Regions from separate parts of the Allobosea sp. 2KB_26 genome, predicted to be linked through region 2. Evidence: predicted binding sites of a transcription regulator. Region 2 holds the regulator's gene; each other region holds the start of a gene.
The links. Region 2 encodes LexA, which represses DNA repair genes until DNA is damaged. Its sites were predicted from a motif close to TGTTCNNNNTGTGTTCNG; they were not measured.
Positions count from the first base shown of each region.

Region 1: a site for LexA is predicted at 1,314-1,331, ahead of AB4099_RS23475 (DNA recombination protein RmuC). Genes of this name have one in related genera too.
Region 3: a site for LexA is predicted at 1,855-1,872, ahead of ssb (single-stranded DNA-binding protein). Genes of this name have one in related genera too.

Region 1 is NZ_JBFRHE010000010.1:59,843-66,324, reverse strand. Features, by position in the region: gene AB4099_RS23480 (OsmC family protein) at 1-97, shown strand, start outside; gene AB4099_RS23475 (DNA recombination protein RmuC) at 98-1,282, opposite strand; gene AB4099_RS23470 (peptide deformylase) at 1,399-1,917, shown strand; gene fmt (methionyl-tRNA formyltransferase) at 1,953-2,882, shown strand; gene truA (tRNA pseudouridine(38-40) synthase TruA) at 2,939-3,676, shown strand; gene AB4099_RS23455 (hypothetical protein) at 3,684-4,271, opposite strand; gene dapE (succinyl-diaminopimelate desuccinylase) at 4,341-5,543, opposite strand; gene AB4099_RS23445 (DUF805 domain-containing protein) at 5,540-5,965, opposite strand; gene AB4099_RS23440 (ribonuclease D) at 6,153-6,482, shown strand, end outside.
Region 2 is NZ_JBFRHE010000012.1:85,294-91,775, reverse strand. Features, by position in the region: gene gltA (citrate synthase) at 1-276, opposite strand, end outside; gene gltX (glutamate--tRNA ligase) at 545-1,963, opposite strand; gene AB4099_RS25915 (ComEC/Rec2 family competence protein) at 2,122-4,377, shown strand; gene lexA (transcriptional repressor LexA) at 4,371-5,075, opposite strand; gene AB4099_RS25905 (molybdopterin molybdotransferase MoeA) at 5,157-6,368, opposite strand; gene moaC (cyclic pyranopterin monophosphate synthase MoaC) at 6,365-6,482, opposite strand, start outside.
Region 3 is NZ_JBFRHE010000007.1:82,161-88,642, reverse strand. Features, by position in the region: gene AB4099_RS19560 (ArsR/SmtB family transcription factor) at 1-3, shown strand, start outside; gene AB4099_RS19555 (SRPBCC family protein) at 6-500, shown strand; gene AB4099_RS19550 (VOC family protein) at 603-1,037, shown strand; gene ssb (single-stranded DNA-binding protein) at 1,232-1,768, opposite strand; gene uvrA (excinuclease ABC subunit UvrA) at 2,165-5,086, shown strand; gene AB4099_RS19535 (invasion associated locus B family protein) at 5,508-6,005, shown strand; gene AB4099_RS19530 (citrate synthase/methylcitrate synthase) at 6,025-6,482, opposite strand, start outside.

The sequences.
Region 1 (6,482 bases), on a different contig from region 2:
GCTCGACACGCTGCTCAAGCTGACCGAGCGCTATTGCGTCGTCTTCCAGACGCTGAACGTCAAGCCGGAGCTCTCGGCCGCGCTCAGCCGCGGCTGATCACTCGGCCGCCTTCAGTTCCAGCCCCTTGGCGAAAGGCAGCGACGGTTCGCTCTTCGCGGGCTCGTCGAATTCGAGCGCGCCGATCTTGTCGCCGCGGCTGGTGATCTTGCCGGCCGAGGTGCGGATGCCGGCGACATCCTCCTGCGCCTGGCGGAAATGCTGATCCAGTTTCTCGGCCCGCTCGCCGAGCCGGCGGACATCGGTCAGCAGCCTGCCGACTTCGGTCTGGATGACCTGGGCCTCCTCGCGCATTCGGGCATCGCGAATGAGCGACTGCATGAGCTGGATCGCCAGAGCGAGCAAGGAGGGCGACACGACCATGATGCGGGCGCGATGGGCCTTCTGGATCACGTCGTCGAAATGCTCGTGCAGGTCGGCATAGATCGATTCCGACGGCACGAAGAGCAGGGCCATGTCCTGCGTTTCGCCGGGCAGAAAATAGCGCTCGGCGATATCCTTGATGTGCTGGCCGACATCGCCGCGCACGCGTACGCCCGCCGCCTTCTTCGCCTCCTCGCCACGCGCCTCGCGCAGCATGGTGAAGCTCTCCAGCGGGAACTTTGCGTCGATGACGAGGCCGCGCCCGTCTCCTGGCAGGGTGACGAGGCAGTCCGGCCGGTTGCGGTTCGAGAGTGTCGGCTGGAAGGAGAAGAAAGCGGCGGGCAGCCCGTCGCGGATGATCGCCTCCATCCGACCCTGGCCATAGGCGCCACGTGCCTGCTTGTTGGAGAGTACGTCCTTGAGGGTCACCACTTCGCTGGTCAGGTCGGTCAGGTTCTTCTGGGCGGCGTCGATGACCGCAAGCCGTTCCTGCAGCTTGCCGAGGCTCTCCGTGGTCTGCCTGACGTTCTGCTCGAGTCCGGTGCCGACCTGCTGGCGCAGACCATCCATCCGCTCGGCGACGAGGCGAGCAAGGTCGGCCTGCCGCGTCGAGAGGATCTCGGCCATCGTCTGCATCCGGCCCGTCATCTCGGCTTGCATGCGGTTCATCTCGGCGACCTTGTCGTCCATCTCGCGGGCGCGTTCGGCGGCGATGACGGCCTCGATCGCTCGCCCGCGCGAACTGCGCCAGAGCGACAACGCGACGAGTACAAGCAGAAACAGGCTGCTACCGGCGAAGCCAAGCGCGGCTTCGCTCCAGGTGACGGGCCGCTCAAGCAGCGTGAAGGCAATTCCGTTCATCACGGCAGATTAGCCGATTCGCGTGTTGATGCCGAACGAAAGCGGAACGGTTTGACCACCCGCCAACAAGTGCTTATGTCCGCGGCGTCAGCAAGAAAAACCGGTTCGAGCGCCCTATGGCCATTCGCCCTCTCGTCATCCTGCCCGATTCAGTCCTGCGCCAGGTCTCGAAACCTGTCGAGGCCGTCACACCCGAGATCAGGGCGCTCGCCGCCGACATGCTCGAGACCATGTATGACGCGCCCGGCATCGGCCTCGCCGCGATCCAGATCGGCGTGCCGCTGCGCCTGCTGACGATTGACCTCGCCAAGCCGGAGGAGGAGAAGGCGCCGATGACCTTCATCAATCCGGATATCACCTGGTCTTCCAAGGAGCTGAACATCCATGAGGAAGGCTGCCTGTCGATTCCCGAATATTACGAGGAGGTCGAGCGTCCGGCGCAGGTGAAGGTTCGCTATCTCGATCTCGACGGCAAGGTGCAGGACATCGAGGCGGACGGCCTGCTCGCCACCTGCCTGCAGCATGAGATCGACCATCTCAATGGCGTGCTCTTCATCGATCACCTGTCGCGGCTGAAGCGCGAGCGTGTCACCAAGCGTTTCGCCAAGGCGGCGCGTCGCGACAGCGCGGCCTGAATGATCCGTATCGATCAGAAAGCGGCGCTGTTCGCATGAGTTTGCGCGTCATCTTCATGGGCACGCCGGATTTCGCCGTGCCGACCCTGACCGAGATCATCGGCCAGGGCCACGAGGTTGTGAGTTGTTATACCCGCGCCCCGGCGCAGGCCGGTCGTGGTCTCGATCTGAAGCCGTCCCCGGTGCATCGCGCCGCCGAGCGCTTCGGCATTCCGGTGTTCACGCCGAAGACGCTGAAAACCGAGGACGCTGCCGAGGTGATCGCTTCGCACCAGGCGGATGTCGCGGTCGTCGTCGCCTATGGCATGATCCTGCCGCAGGCGATCCTTGATCTTCCGGAACTCGGCTGCCTCAACCTGCACGCGTCGCTTCTGCCGCGCTGGCGCGGCGCGGCCCCGATCCAGCGTGCAATCATGGCGGGCGATGCCGAGAGTGGCATCTGCGTCATGAGGATGGAGGCGGGGCTGGATACCGGCCCGGTCGGCATGGTCGAGAAGCTTGCGATCGGTCCGGATATGACGGCCGGCGAATTGCACGATCGGCTGGCTTCGCTGGGCGCCGACCTGATGGTGCGCGCTCTGGCTGCACTCGGGCGTGGCGGGCTGCAATTCACCCCGCAACCCGTCGAGGGGGTGACCTACGCTGCCAAGATCGCCAATGCCGAGGCGAAGCTGGACTGGGCGCGGCCAGCACAGCAGGTCCATGACCTCGTGCGCGGGCTCTCGCCCTTTCCAGGCGCCTTTGCCGAGGTTGATCTCGGAAAGGGGCCGGAGAGGCTCAAGATCCTGCGCACGGCGCTGGCTGGCGGCGCTGCCGAGCCGGGCACGCTGCTTGACGATGAGGGAACGATCGCCTGCGCCGAGGGCGCAATCAGGCTGCTTCAGGTGCAGCGCGCCGGTCGTGCGCCGATGAGCGGCAGCGAATTCCTGCGCGGGGCGCGCCTCCATCCAGGCCATCGGCTCTAGGGCGCTCGCGTGATGTCGCCCAAAGTCCGATTCCCAGTTTTCGGCATCATGCTCTGATGGCCCGCTACAAGCTCGTCATCGAGTATGATGGAACGCCGTTCTCGGGCTGGCAGCGTCAGCTCAACGGCCCGTCCGTTCAGCAGAGCGTCGAGGAAGCGGTCGAGGCCTTTTGCGGCCATGCCGTCCGCCTGCACTGCGCCGGGCGCACCGATGCCGGCGTCCATGCGACGCATCAGGTCGCCCATGTCGACCTGGACAAGGCATGGCGCACCGATGTCGTGCGCGACGCAAGCAATGCCCGCCTGAAGCATCTGCCGGTCGCGGTCCTGAGCGCCGAGGCCGTGTCCGACGAGTTCGATGCCCGCATCTCGGCCAGGCGCCGCTATTACATCTATCGCATGCTCGACCGGCGCGCACCGCCGGCGCTCGATCGGGACCGTCTCTGGCATGTCCCCTTCAGGCTCGATCATGAAGCGATGGACCGCGCTGCCAAGGCGCTCGTCGGCCACCACGATTTCACGACCTTTCGGGCCGCAGAATGCCAGGCGAACGGGCCTGTCCGGACGCTCGACCGGCTCGATGTCACGCGCGAGGGCTCGGAGATCGTGATCTACGCTCACGCCCGCTCCTTCCTGCATCATCAGGTCCGCTCGATGGTCGGTTGCCTGAAGATGGTGGGGGCAGGGCGGTGGCCCGAGAACAAGGTCGGCAAGGTACTCGCGGCGCGCGACCGCTCGCAATGCGCGGCCCTTGCTCCGTCCTGCGGCCTCTATCTCGCCGGCGTCGATTACTGAGCCGGGCTCAGAAACCGGCCAGGCCGAAGATGCGGATGATCGAATAGTCGGCAATCACGCTCGCCAGCAGGATTGACGGCGCGACATGGTCTTGCGCGCCGAAGGCGGCGCGCGCCACGCAGTAACGGAGTCGCAGCACGATCACTGCGAAGGCGATCGCCTGCAGCGTCGCGATGGCGGGGGGTGACCAGCCGATCGCAAAGACTGTGGCGGGGACTGCCATCAGGCTGGCCGAGACGATGCCGGACCAGTTCCAGGCGATGACGAAACTGGTCAGCCGCGGCGAATGGGCCAGGTTCGGGGCGAGGCCGACCAGCAGCGCAGGTACCGCGATGAGCGCCAGGCATTCGGCGCCGAGCACGCGGGCAATCAGAGCCGGTGAATCGAACATGTTCCCGGTATTGGCCAGCCCGGCAATCTGCCGTTCGGCAGCCAGGATCGCGACCAGCGCAGGCACGGTGAGTACGAGCGCGGCAAAGGAACGCCAGAACCCGTCGCGGCTGAGATCAAGTTCCTTCAGCGCCTCGGCGCCGTCTGTCATCAGGCGCCATGAGCCACGCAGCGAGCGCAGCACGTCATCGGCAGCAAGAGCCATGGCCGGGTACTCCGGATACGTGGCATTAGACTTTCGTCTAATGCAGTAAACGGTGTATCCCGCCTCGGGTCAAGCGCCTTGTTGCGTTGCAGCAAAATAGCTTTCGAGAAGGCGATGGGTGATCCGTTCCAGGCAGAGCAAATCGGAGACCGCGACGCGTTCGTCGACCTGATGCATCGTCTGGCCAACCACGCCGAACTCGACGACCGGGCAATAGCCCTTGATGAAACGGGCATCGGATGTGCCGCCCGTCGTCGAGAGAGCCGGGCGCTTGCCAGTCTCGGCTTCCACCGCATCGGCGACCAGGGCGACGAACGGCCCCGGCTCGGTCAGGAAGGCCACCGCATTTGTAGGCTGGACCTCAAGCTCGTAGCGCACCTGATTGCCCGCAGCCTCCCGTAGCCGCCGCTCGAGTTCGCCAGCGAGGCTCTCGGGCGTCCAGAGATCGTTGAAGCGGATGTTGAAGACAGCCTTTGCCTGCGCCGGAACGACATTCGTCGCGGGATTGCCGACATCCAGTGTCGTCACCTCGAGATTGCTCGGATCGAAATAGGCCGTACCGGTGTCGAGTGGCGTCGCATCGAGAGCGGCCAGCAGGCGCACCATGCCGCGGATCGGATTGTCGGCGAGATGGGGATAGCCGACATGGCCCTGCTTGCCGTGGACGATCAACTGGCCGGTCAGCGAGCCGCGCCGGCCGATCTTGATCATGTCGCTCATGGTCGCAGGGTTGGTAGGCTCGCCGAGCAGGCAATGGTCGAAGCGTTCGCCACGCGCCTTCGCCCAATCCAGCAGCTTGACGGTGCCGTTGACCGCAACCGATTCCTCGTCTCCCGTGACGAGAAAGGCGATCGAGCCCGGCGCATCCGGATAATCGCGGCGAAAGCGCAACGCAGCCGAGATCATCGAGGCGAGACCGCCCTTCATGTCGCAAGCGCCGCGTCCATGCAGGACACCATCTTCGACCACGCCGGAGAACGGGTCGCGCGACCACTGCGCGAGATCGCCGGGGGGAACGACATCGGTATGGCCGGCTATGACCAGAACGGGACCCTCAGTGCCGATCCGGGCATAGAGATTTTCGACATCCGGTGTGTCGGGCTCGCTGAATACGGGCCGATCGACCGAGCACCCGGCCGCGCTGAGAACGGTGTCGAGCAGAGCGAGTGCTCCCCCTTCAACCGGTGTCACGGATGGGCAACGCACCAGCGCCTGCGTCAGCGCGACGGGATCGAGCGGGTCGAAGGGGAGCGGGGGAGGGAGCGGCTTCATTCTGCCGGTTTAGCATCAGCCTGCGTCTCTGCAACGGGCACGGGCGCATTGCAGCCCGGCAGCAAACCGAGATCGATCAGCGCAACGAGCCAGAGCAGCAGGGAGAATGCGCCGAGTGTTTTGGCCGCTGCTGCTTCGAAATGGTCGGGGCCAAGTCCGGACAGGACGATCGCGATGACCAGTGTCGGCCCGTAATACCACGACCGTCCGCGGTCCCGGCCGCGCTTGGCCGCAAGCGCCGACCAGGGAAACAGGGCGAAGGTCCCTGCAAAGGCCGTGATCTCGGGCCCATGCACCCCGCCGAGGCGAACGCTGCCGATGTCGGCCAGGACGAGCGCGACAGCAACCAGGGTCGTCCCCGACCAGAAGGCGGCGCGTCCGATGCGGCCCTCGAAGCCGGTCAGGAGCGTGAGAAGCGGCAAGGGGCGGTTCCGTTTCGGAGACTGTCTCACGCCGGCTCTCAACCCTGAAGCACAGGGTGAAGAATGAGTTAACGCCACGGTCCGACAGCAATCCCGGCGCGCAGAAAAGGCTTGAACGCGGGCTCGCCGCCCGCTAGCTGCGGCAGGGGCCTTGTCCCGCGTGTTTTGGCCCAGTGAGGTTCTTGTCATGACCATCCGTCTGCATCGCGGTGATCTGCCGGATGATTTCCTGCCGGGGCCCGTCGTTGCGATCGACACCGAGACGCTTGGCCTCAACCCGCATCGCGACCGGCTCTGCGTGGTCCAGCTCTCACGTGGCGATGGCTCTGCCGACGTGGTCCAGATCCTTCGGGACGGTCCCGCGCCTGCGAACCTGATCAGGCTGCTGTCGGACCCTTCCGTGCTGAAGCTGTTTCATTTCGCGCGGTTCGATGTTGCCGTTCTGAAGAACGCCTTCGGCGTCAACACCGGCCCGGTCTACTGCACGAAGATCGCCTCGAAGCTGGTGCGGACTTAT
Region 2 (6,482 bases):
GTAGAGCAGGAGATAGCAGGTCTCGAGAAAGTCGCCATGCTCGGCAAGCTGCTCGATCGGGTAGCCACGATGGAGCAGAACACCCTCGTCGCCGTCGATATAAGTGATTTCCGACTCGCAGCTCGCGGTCGAGGTGAAGCCGGGATCATAGGTGAACATCCCGGTTTGTGCGTAGAGCTTGCTGATATCGATGACGGACGGGCCGATCGATCCGGTCTTGACCGTCAGGTCGACGGTTTTTCCGTCCACACTCAGCTGGCTGTTGGTTCCGCTCATCGATACCGATCCTTTCAGGCTCGCTGCTGATCAATCTTCGTTCCATCCGAGCCGGCACGAAAGGGTGCCGGAACGGCAATCATCATCCGAGTAGCTCTGCGTAACGGCCATGTGACGGGATCGCAGGCACGGGACGGTACATCCGACTGATACTAAAGCAATATTTATACTGGGCGCCGCTCCGGACACCCGCAGCATATGCGGCGTCACTAGCCCATTTGCCCCTGGGGTTCAACCAATCACAAAGGCGGGGCTGCCCTGCCTTTGATCACGTTTGATCGCTGAGGCGAGCGAGCGTTTCCTCGCGGCCGAGCACCGCCATCACATCGAACAGGCCGGGTGACTGACTGCGTCCGGTCAGGGCGGCCCGCAGCGGCTGCGCCACCTGTCCGAGCTTGAGTGCCTGCTCTTCGGCGAAGGCCCGGACAGCAGCCTCGAGTGGCGCCGGAGTCCAGTCGTTCACTGCGGCAAGCTTCTCGGCCAAGCTGGGCATGCGCTGGCGGGCACCTTCATCCAGCAGCGTCGCCGCCTTCTGGTCGAGCGCGAGCGGGCGCTTCGCAAAAAGATAGGAGGCGCTGTCGAGTAGCTCGATCAGCGTCTTGGCGCGCTCCTTCAGCCCCGGCATCGCAGCAAGCAGCTTGGCTTCGAGAGCCGGATCGAGCTCGGGACCGAGGCCATGCGCGGGGCCGATCTCTGGGAGGATCTGCTTAAGTGCATCGAGCAGGTCACGGTCATCGGCCTGGCGCATGTAGAGCCCGTTCAGGCTCTCCAGCTTGGCGTAGTCGAAACGTGCCGGCGACCGGCCGATCGAGGAAAGATTGAACAGCGAGACCATCTCTTCGGTCGAGAAGATCTCCTGGTCGCCATGGCTCCAGCCGAGTCGGAGCAGGTAGTTGCGCAGGGCCACCGGCAGATAACCCATGGAGCGATAGGCATCGACGCCGAGCGCGCCATGGCGCTTGGAGAGCTTCGCGCCGTCCGCCCCATGGATCAGCGGGATGTGCGACATGCTTGGCACGCGCCAGCCCATCGCCTGGTAGATTTGGGTCTGACGGGCGGCGTTGGTGAGATGGTCGTCGCCACGGATGACATGGGTCACCGCCATGTCATGGTCGTCTACAACGACAGCCAGCATATAGGTCGGGTTGCCGTCGGAGCGCAGCAGCACGAGGTCGTCGAGATTCTCGTTCTGCCATACGACGCGGCCCTGCACCTCGTCCTCGACCACGGTCTCACCGGTCTGCGGCGCGCGCAGGCGGATGACCGGCTTCACGCCGGCCGGAGCGGTTGCCGGATCGCGATCGCGCCAACGTCCGTCATAGCGCATGGGACGGCCCTCGGCGCGCGCCTTTTCGCGCATCTCCTCGAGTTCCTGCGGCGTCGCATAGCAATGATAGGCCTTGCCGGCCGCGAGCATCTGCTCGGCGACCTCGCGATGCCGGGCCGCACGGGCGAACTGGTAGACGGTCTCGCCGTCCCAATCGAGGCCGAGCCAGGACAGACCGTCGAGAATCGCTGCGATGGCCGGTTCGGTCGAGCGTTCGCGGTCGGTGTCTTCGATGCGCAGCAGCATCTTGCCGCCATGACGGCGGGCATAGAGCCAGTTGAACAGCGCGGTACGCGCGCCGCCGATATGCAGGAATCCGGTTGGAGACGGCGCGAAGCGCGTAACGACCGCATCACTCATGAAAGGCAGGCTCCGGCAGGACGGGGAATGAGGCCGACAGAGCGGCAAAGGAACAAGACGTCAATCGAACATGACAACCGACGCGGCCCCTGTAACATGCTGATGGGGCCGACGTTAAGCGCAAGATCGCATCCGGTCGGCTGCCCGAGGGACGGTTTATGCGCGAGGTGCCGCCAGACCCGAGCCGGCTGCGCGGTGCGCGTATTCGTGCCGTACCGTTCCGCATTCCCGAGAGAGGGCTCCACGCCGCTGCCATTGGGTTGCTTCTCGCCGAATGGCGCGCGCGATTCCTGGACGCCATCGCGATCGAGGCCGGGCGCAGGCGGCTGTTTCTCTGGCTGCCGGTGCTGATCGGAAGCGGCATCCTGCTCTATTTCGCGGCAGATCGCGAGCCATCCGTCTGGGTCCCACTCTCCGGCTTTGGCGTTTCCGCTGCGATGGCCGCGCTGTCGCGCCCATGGCGCCCAGTCATGCTCGTTTGCGTCGGCCTTGCTGCCATATTCGCCGGCTTTGGTGCCGCGGCCTGGCGCACGGCGACGATCGCAGCGCCGATGCTCGATCGAACGCGCGTCGGACAACTCACCGGCTTTGTCGAATCGGTCGAGGCGCGTGACGCTGGCGCGCGCCTTGTAGTCCTGGTGACCGGCATTGCCGGGCTGGAGCCCGAACGCCTGCCACGGCGGGTTCGAGTCAACGTCAAGGGGGGCTCGGTCTCACCGGGCGATCATATTGCCGCTGTCGCGCGCCTCCTGCCACCGCCCGGTCCGGTGCGGCCAGGCGGCTACGATTTCGGCCGCGATGCCTTCTTCCGGGGGCTCGGGGCAGTCGGGACCATTCCGGGAAAGATCACGCTCGCCCCACCGCCCTCGCAGCCACCTCTCGAGCTTCAGTTTCGCGCAATGGTCGACCGGGCGCGCAATGCCCTGACGGAGCGCATCGCCGGTATCGGGGGAGGGCAGGCTGGCGCGGTGGCAGCGTCGCTGGTCACCGGCAAGCGTGGCCTCATCACAGAGGCGACCAATATCGATCTGCGCGCGGCCGGTATCTATCACATCATCTCGATCTCCGGCCTTCACATGGTGCTGGCCTCCGCCACGATCTTCGGCCTGGTCCGTGGCCTGCTGGCGCTGTCGGAAACGCTGGCATTGCGCTGGCCGGTGAAGAAACTCGCCGCCCTTGCCGCGATGCTCGGTGCCACCGCCTATTGCATCTTCTCAGGAGCCGAGGTCGCGACGGTCCGCTCGCTGATCATGACGCTGGTCATGTTCGGTGCGATCCTCGTCGATCGCCCGGCGCTCAGCATGCGCAACCTGGCTCTTGCCGCGATGATCGTTCTGCTGCGCGAGCCTGACGCGCTGCTCGGTCCGAGCTTCCAGATGTCCTTTGGTGCTGTTGCGGCTCTGATCGCCTTCGCCGAGCGCTGGGAGGATCGCGGCCACTCCGAGGCCCCAGCGAACCTGCCCTGGCCGCTGCGTCCGATCTGGATCGCGGTCGTCGGGCTTACGGTCACGACCCTGCTGGCGACGGTAGCAACCGCCCCCTTCGGTGCCTATCACTTCCAGACGTTCAACCCCTTCGGCCTGCTCGGCAACGCGCTCGCCTTGCCGTTCGTTTCACTGATCGTCATGCCTGCGGCCGTCTTCGGCGTGCTCGCCTATCCCTTCGGTTTGGATTGGCTGGCCTGGGCGTTAATGGGAGTCGCTTCGGACTATGTGCTGCAATCGGCGCGCTGGGTTGCAGGATTCGACCACTCCGCAGTGGTCATTCCTGCGTTCGGGACCGCGGCGCTCGCATGCTTTGCCGCCGCGCTCCTCTGGATCACGCTCTGGACGACACCGCTGCGCTTTCTGGCCGTCGTTCCCCTGATCGCGGGACTGGTCGTGGCAGCCAAGCCGGAGAGGCCCGATATCCTGATCGAACGTGATGGCTCCGGCATCCTGGTCCGCGGGGGTGATGACCGCATGATCCTGGCCGGTCAACCGAGCCGCTTCGTGCTGCAACAATGGCTGAACGCAGATGGCGATAATCGCCGGCCTGACGACAACAGCCTGCGGGAAGGCGCAGCCTGCGACACTCTGGGTTGTGTCGTCCGCAGCAAGGATGGACGAAGCATTGCCTTTGCTCGGGATCGCCTGGCCATCGTCGAGGACTGCAGGCGCGCTGACCTCGTCATCACGCCGATTCCCTGGACCAGTCCTTGCGCTGCACGGCTGATCGACCGCCTGGCATTGTCGCGCGATGGTGCAACGGCCCTTGTCAGCCACAAGGGCGGCTGGCGCACGCATTTATCCGAGCAGGGTGGCGTTGATCGCCCCTGGAGCCGCAAGCGGGCGCGGTCTGTCACTACGCCGCCGGAATCATCGTCAACGGCCCCGCTGCCCGTGGCCGCTGAAGACCACGATCGGCTTCAGTAGCGCCGCATCAGGTTGACCAGGCGGCCTTGAATTTTGACGCGGTCCGGTCCCAGCACTCTTGTTTCATAAGCGGGATTGGCGGCTTCCAGAGCGATCGAGGAGCCGCGCTTGCGCAGCCGCTTCAGCGTCGCTTCCTCGTCATCGATCAGGGCCACGATGATATCGCCGGTATTGGCCGTGTCCTGCCGTTTGATCACGACCGTATCACCGTCGAGGATGCCGGCTTCCACCATCGAGTCGCCGCGCACCTCGAGAGCAAAATGTTCACCGGGGCCAAGCATATCGGCAGGCAGCGCTACGCTATGGCTGCGGCTCTGGATCGCGGAAATCGGTGTACCGGCGGCAATCCGCCCCATGACCGGAATCGCGACCGTGGAGCGCACGTCCTCTTCCGGGGGCGGTGCGATCGGCCGGACCTTGCCAAGGCCACCCTGGACGACGGAGGGGCTGAACCGTCCGCGCGTCGCCTGAGGGCCGCCAGCCCCTTCAGGCAGCTTTATGATCTCGAGCGCCCGGGCCCGATTGGGCAGGCGGCGAATGAAACCGCGCTCCTCCAGCGCCATGATCAGGCGATGGATACCGGACTTGGAGCGCAGATCGAGCGCGTCCTTCATCTCGTCGAAGGAGGGGGGCACCCCAGTCTCGCGCAGGCGTTCCTGGATGAAACGAAGCAGTTCGAACTGTTTGCGTGTCAGCATGGTCCCCGCCAGCGCTCTTCGTACGGAATCGAAACAAAGCACGAACACCATACAGGTTCGCGTTGTGTTCCGCAAGCACGCTCAGCGTAGGCGGATGATCCGGCAGTTGTCGCCTTTGTTTGCCGGCGCAGCAAATGATTCGCGGATCAGTAGCGCGTCGGCGCGGGCCAGACTGGCCAGCATCGAGGAATCCTGCTTGGTGAAGGGCGTTGCCAGCCATCCCTCCGGGGTGAGAATCAGTTCCGACCTCATGTAGTCCCGCCGCTCATCATTTGCCGGCAAATCTCTTCCGACGATAGCAGGCTCACTCAGATCGCGCTCCGGTTCCGGTACGCCGAGGAGGGCCCTGAGCAGCGGCACGACGAAGAGATGCCCGCAGACGATGGACGAGACGGGGTTTCCGGGCAGGCCGAGCGCGACCATACGGCCGAGGCGACCCATCATCATCGGCTTGCCCGGCCGCATGGCGATTTTCCAGAAACCGAGCGCCATGCCTTGCCCGATCAACGCTGCCTGGACGAGATCGTGCTCACCTACCGAGGCTCCTCCCAGGGTGATCAGCACATCGGCATCGGTCTTCCGTGCCTGACCAATCTTGTCGGCGAGGTCGGCATGATCATCGCGGGCGATCCCGAGATCGAGCGCTGTGCCGCCGGCCTGCTCAACCAGCGCGGCGAGTGCAAAGCTGTTGGACGCGACGATCTGGTCGGGTCCGACCGGCTCGCCCGGCTGGACCAGTTCGTCGCCGGTCGCGAGGATCGCGACCAGTGGCTTGCGACGCACAGCGAGTGTGGGGTGGCCCATGGCTGCCGCGAGGCCGAGGCTCGCACTGTCGAGTCGGCTGCCGGCGAGAAGCAACACCTCGCCCTCGGAGAAGTCCAATCCTGCCTGACGAACGAACTTGCCGCGCTCGGCACTTTCGCGCACGCGGATCGTCGAGCTGCCGACGCCGTCGGCATTCTCCTGAATCAGGATGGTATCGGCGCCCTCAGGCATCGGAGCGCCCGTGAAGATGCGAACAGCCTCATTCGAGCGGACCATCCCTGAGAAGGAGCGACCGGCAGCCGATTCGCCGATGACCCGCAATTCATTTGCCGGCGCAATGTCGTCTGCGCGAACGGCGTATCCGTCCATTGCGGAATGGGCGAAGGGGGGCTGGGTGCGAAGCGCCTGCAGATCGGCGGCGAGCACGCGCCCTACGCAATGTGCGAGCGGCAGCGTTTCTGACGGTGTCGGTGCCGGAACGCTGTCGATCAGCGCCTTCAGGGCGACGGGGACGGGCGTGAGGCTCATCGCGCAGTTTCCGGGAGATCGAAGGTGCCGGATTTTCCACCGGACTTGTGAACGAGCCTGATGCCTTCGATCCGCATCGCCCGGTCGACCGCCTTGACCATGTCGTAAACTGTG
Region 3 (6,482 bases), on a different contig from region 2:
TGACGATGATGACGACCGCCGACCTGTCCGTCTCGACGCCCAGTGACCGCGAGGTCCTGATGACCCGCCTCTTCGACGCACCGCGCGAGCTGGTCTTCGAGGCCATGAGCCGGCCAGAGCTGCTGAAACGGTGGCTGAGCGGCCCTCCAGGCTGGTCACTGCAACATTGCGAAGTCGACCTACGGGTCGGCGGCAATTTCCGCCATGTCTGGCACGGACCGGACGGCGCTGTGATGGGGATGGGCGGCATCTACCGCGAGATCGCGCGCCCTGAGCGTATCGTCCGGACCGAACTGTTCGACCAGGACTGGACCGGCGGAGAGGCCATAGCGACGCTGGTTCTGACGGAGCAGGCGGGCAAGACCGAACTCGCGCTGACCGTACTCTATTCCTCGCGCGAGGCCCGCGACGGCGCGCTCAAGAGCGGCATGAAGGAAGGCGTCGCCGCAAGCTACGGGAAGCTCGACACCCTGTTCGCTGAAAGGCAGCAGGCCGCCTGAGCCATTCCACCTGAGCCGTTTCACCGATCAGTTCCGGAAGCCCTGCACTCGCAGCATTCGGGCGACCGCCCCATGCCCCGCAAGCAAGAGGAGGAGACGACCATGCAGAAGATCACCCCGTTCCTGTGGTTCGATGGCCAGGCTGAGGAGGCGGCAAAATTCTACACCTCCATCTTCAAGAATTCGAAGCTCGGCGGCGTCTCGCCCATGGCCGCATCCTTCGAACTCGAAGGCCTGCAGTTCACGGCGCTCAATGGCGGCCCACGCTTCAAATTCACGGAAGCGATCTCGCTCTATGTGAACTGCGAAACCCAGGACGAGGTCGATTACTACTGGGACAGGCTCGGCGACGGGGGACAGATCCAGCAATGCGGCTGGCTGAAGGACAGGTTCGGCATCTCCTGGCAGGTCATCCCGTCAGTGCTGCCCAAGCTGTTGAGCAGCCCCGAACAGGAGAAGGCCGGCCGTGCCATGCAGGCGATGATGCAGATGCAGAAGATCGACATCGCCGCGCTGCAGAAGGCCTATGACGGCTGACCAAACCCGAAAGAGCGCAATCTCGCACCGAGATTGGCGATCTTCGCCAACGAGCGCCGTTTACTTCACCTGCAATGATAGACGGCCCCGCCCCGTCCTTCAGCGACCAACAAAAAAGCCGCTCCGAACGGTCTGGAGCGGCCTTCTGATCCTGGGGAGATTGCGATCCGCAAAGCGGTTCGCCCTCGCCTGCCCTAGAACGGGATATCGTCGTCGAGATGAGTGCTCGACGAACGTCCGCCACCACCGCTGGACATGGCCGGCTGGCGCGAGCCGCCACCGCCGCCCATCGGGCTCGAACGCCCGAAGGAGCCGCCGCCGCCCGAACGGTCTTCGACCGAACCACCGCCCTCACCATACTCGTCAGAGCCACCCTGCCCGCGGCTGTCGAGAATGGTGAGTTCGCCACGGAAGCGCTGCAGAACGATCTCGGTCGTGTACTTCTCGACGCCGGACTGATCCTGCCACTTGCGCGTCTGGAGCTGGCCCTCGATGTAAACCTTCGAGCCCTTCTTCAGATACTGCTCCGCGACCTTGGCGAGATTCTCGTTGAAGATCACCACCGAGTGCCACTCGGTCTTTTCCTTGCGCTCGCCGGACTGCTTGTCGCGCCAGGTCTCGGACGTGGCGATGCGCAGATTGACGACCGGCTCGCCGCTGCCGAGCCGGCGCACCTCGGGGTCGCGCCCGAGATTACCGACCAGAATGACCTTGTTGACGCTACCAGCCATGAGAGGCTCCATTTCCTGCGCACATCTGCAAATCCGATCGACGACCGGAGCCGGACCCTAGCGCCCGCAGACGTCACTATCAACAATGTTCTTGCTTTGTTCAAGTCCGTTTTGCAGAGTTGTCCCCTGTCTTCATCAGGATTCGCGAGGCGGCCGCCGGAGGTCGGACGAGCCTCGGCGGACGGCGGCACCGTTCGCCGAACCGGATGCCCTACTCCTGACGCGAATTGTCAGGAGAAAGACAGCAGCCTATCCCGCTGCGTGATATTCATGCCTGCCAGACCGCCGTGAGGCTGGCATGGCCGGCCATTTGCCCTATCTCTACGCCTTACCCGAACGGACGCCCCGATGGCCCGCAAGACCTCCTTGGCTGAACAAGCCGCCACGCTTGAGGACATGTTCGACCGCAACCGCGCGGCCGATCCGAATGCACGCGTGATTTCCGTGCGCGGCGCGCGCGAGCACAATCTCAAGAATGTCGACCTGGCGATCCCGCGCGACAAGCTCGTGGTCTTCACCGGGCTTTCGGGCTCCGGCAAATCCTCACTCGCTTTCGACACGATCTATGCCGAGGGCCAGCGCCGCTATGTCGAGTCTCTCTCGGCCTATGCCCGCCAGTTCCTCGAGATGATGCAGAAGCCCGATGTCGACCAGATCGACGGGCTCTCGCCGGCGATCTCGATCGAGCAGAAGACGACCTCGAAGAACCCGCGCTCGACGGTCGGCACCGTCACCGAGATCCACGACTACATGCGCCTGCTCTGGGCACGTGCCGGCATCCCCTACTCGCCGGCGACGGGGCTGCCGATCGAGAGCCAGACCGTCAGCCAGATGGTCGACCGGCTGCTGGAGCTGCCGGAGAAGACGCGCGGCTATCTGCTGGCGCCCGTGGTGCGCGGTCGCAAGGGCGAATACCGCAAGGAACTGGCCGACTGGCTGAAGCGCGGCTTCCAGCGCGTCAAGATCGACGGCCAGTTCTACGAGATCCCGGACGCTCCCGCCCTCGACAAGAAGTTCAAGCACGACATCGACGTGGTGGTCGACCGCATCGTCATACGCCCCGACCTCGCGGCGCGCCTGTCCGACTCGCTGGAACAGGCCCTGGAGCTTGCGGAGGGCATCGCGGTCTTCGAGTATGCCGATGAGAAGGAGGAGAGCGGCGAGGCTAGGCGCATCACTTTCTCCTCGAAATTCGCCTGCCCGGTCTCCGGCTTCACCATCCCCGAGATCGAGCCCAGGCTCTTTTCGTTCAACAACCCGTTCGGCGCCTGTCCGACCTGCGATGGTCTCGGCCACGAGATGCGCATCGATGCCAATCTGATCGTGCCGGACGATTCCGTCTCGCTGAAGAAGGGGGCTATCGCGCCCTGGGCCAAGTCGACGTCTCCCTATTACGGCCAGACGCTGGAGGCGCTCGCCAAGCATTTCGGCTTCTCGATGACGAAGCCCTGGTCCGAGCTTCCGAAGCAGGCGCACGATGCCATCCTGTTCGGCACCGGCACCGAGCCGGTGCGCTTCGCCTATAATGACGGCCTGCGCGCCTATGAGGTGAAGAAGCCGTTCGAGGGCGTAATCACCAATATGGAACGGCGCTGGAAGGAGACGGAATCCGACTGGGCACGCGAGGAAATCGGCCGGTTCATGTCGGAGACGCCCTGCGCCGCCTGCAAAGGCTTTCGTCTCAAGCCCGAGGCGCTGGCGGTGAAGATCGCGGGCAGCCATATCGGCGAGATTTCCCGCCTCTCGGTTCGCGATGCGCTGGCCTGGGTCTCCGATCTGCCGCGCCATCTGACCCCGAAGCAGACCGAGATCGCGACGCGCATCCTCAAGGAGATCCGCGACCGCCTGACCTTCCTGCTTGATGTCGGGCTGGAATATCTGACGCTGGCGCGCGGCTCCGGCACACTCTCGGGCGGCGAGAGCCAGCGCATTCGTCTCGCCTCGCAGATCGGCTCAGGCCTCACAGGCGTTCTCTATGTGCTGGACGAGCCCTCGATCGGTCTGCATCAACGCGACAATGAGCGCCTGCTCGGGACGCTGCGGCGCCTGCGCGACCTCGGCAATACCGTGATCGTCGTCGAGCATGACGAGGACGCGATCCTGACCGCCGACTACGTCGTCGATGTCGGTCCCGGAGCCGGCATCCATGGTGGCGAAATCGTCTCGAAGGGCACGCCGGAGCAGATCCTGGCCGACCCGAACTCGCTGACCGGCCGCTACCTGACCGGTGAACTCTCGGTGCCAGTGCCGGCCAAACGCCGCAAGCCACAGAAGGGTCGATCGCTCAAGATCGTCGGCGCCAGGGGCAACAACCTCAAGGATGTCTCGGTCGAGATCCCGCTCGGGCTCTTCACCTGCATCACCGGCGTCTCCGGCGGCGGCAAGTCGACGCTGGTCATCGACACGCTCTACAAGGCCGTCGCCCGCAAGCTCAACGGCTCGATCGAGCATCCGGCCCAGCATGACCGCATCGAGGGCATGGAGCATCTCGACAAGGTCATCGACATCGACCAGTCGCCGATCGGCCGCACCCCGCGCTCCAACCCTGCAACCTATACCGGCGCCTTCACGCCGATGCGCGAATGGTTCGCCGGCCTGCCCGAGGCGAAGGCGCGCGGCTATCAGCCGGGGCGTTTCTCCTTCAACGTCAAGGGCGGACGCTGCGAGGCCTGCCAGGGCGACGGCGTCATCAAGATCGAGATGCACTTCCTCCCCGACGTCTACGTCACTTGCGACGTCTGCAAGGGCAAGCGTTACGACCGCGAAACGCTTGAGGTGAAATACCGCGAGCGCTCGATCGCGGATGTGCTCGACATGACCGTCGAGGAGGCGAAGGACCTGTTCAAGGCCGTGCCCTCGATCCGCGACAAGATGGAGACGCTGTCGCGTGTCGGGCTCGGCTATGTCCATGTCGGCCAGCAGGCAACGACGCTGTCTGGTGGCGAAGCCCAGCGCGTGAAACTGTCGAAGGAACTCTCGAAGCGCGCCACCGGCCGCACGCTCTACATCCTGGACGAGCCGACGACCGGACTGCATTTCCACGATGTCGCCAAGCTGATGGAAGTGCTGCATGAGCTGGTCGAGCAGGGCAATACGGTCGTGGTGATCGAGCACAATCTTGAGGTCATCAAGACCTCCGACTGGATCATCGATATGGGTCCGGAAGGCGGCGATGGCGGCGGCGAGGTCGTAGCTCAGGGCACGCCCGAAGACGTCGTCAAGGTCAGCCGCAGCCATACCGCCCGGTTCCTCAAGGAGGTGCTGGAGCGCCGGCCGCTGAAGAAACCGGCCAAGGCACCCGCACAAGCGGCGGAATAGGCGTCGTGAGGGCACCAGTTGGCGCCCTCGGTGCGCGCGAGACAGCGCGACCGGCTATGCGCCCGCCGGCGATGTCCCGTCGTTCCGATCACCGGACGCGGATGTGGTCCCTCCACTCTGCAAATGGTCCGCGGGACGTTCGCCCCGAAGGCTGAAGCACTTGAGACGCGCCGCCAAGTCTCACAGTCGGTGGAGACTTGGCTAGGCTGCGACGGCGAGTTCGCCGCCCCCCTCCCGCCCCGACGGAAGCAAACCGACCACGCTCCCCGCAGCGCGCCGCCCCGTTCATCCTCTCCTGCCGCGCCGGAGGCGGCGGCCGCGTGCCACTGCGCCGCAGGGTCGCACGCGCTTTCCGTCGCCTTGTTTACGCCTCGTTAGGCTTCAGGTTCCATCCCTTGCGAACTCAAAAGGAGATGAAGCAATGATGAGACTGGCGATCCCGGCGACCTTCGTATTCCTCGCGGCTTCGACCGGAGCAATGGCGAATCCGGCCAAGCCGCTCGGTCAGTTCAAGAACTGGAACGCCTCATCCTATGCGAGCGGGAATAGCCAACGTTGCTATATCTCCAGCAACCCGATCTCCGAAAAACCTGCAGAACTTCGCCATGGGGACGTGTATTTCTTCGTCCAGAGCGGTGAGAGCGCTGGCCGCACGGAGTCGAGCTTCCAGACGGGTTACGACTTCGCCAAGGATTCGACCGTCCAAGTCACGATCGGCGAGGAGCGTTTCCGCATGCTGACCGCCGGCCGCAATGCCTGGCTCCAGCGCGTCGAACGCGAAGGCGAACTGCTGGCAGCGATGAAGGCCGGCGACGAGATGGTGCTCGAGGCGCGCTCGGCCCGCGGCAACGAAACCAGCTACACCTTCTCGCTGGACGGCGTGACCGCCGCCTCGCGGCAGCTGCAGCAATGCAGCTGATGGCGGCAGCCGGCGCCCGTCAGGCAGCACGTCTTGGCGCCGGACCGACATAGGTTGACTGGGGCCGAATGAGCCGACCGCCGACAACCTGTTCCTGGGCATGGGCGATCCAGCCGATCGTCCGTCCCATTGCGAAGACGCAGGTGAAACTCTCGGGCGGGAATGCGAGGGCTTCGAGCAGGAGGGCGGTGTAGAATTCGACATTCGTCTGCAGCGCGCGGTTCGGCTTCCGCTCGCGAAGAATAGCCAAGGCGGCCCGCTCGACCGCTTCGGCATAGGCGAGGCGGCCGGAATCCGCATCGAGCTGGCGTATCGCCCGCTTCAACGCGTCGGCACGAGGGTCACGCACGCGGTAGATGCGGTGCCCGAACCCCATGAGGCGATCGCCGCGCTGCAACGCCGCCTCCAGCCAGGCTCGTGCATTCCCCACCTCGCCGATCTCGTCGAGCATGTCGATCACCGGCCCAGGCGCTCCGC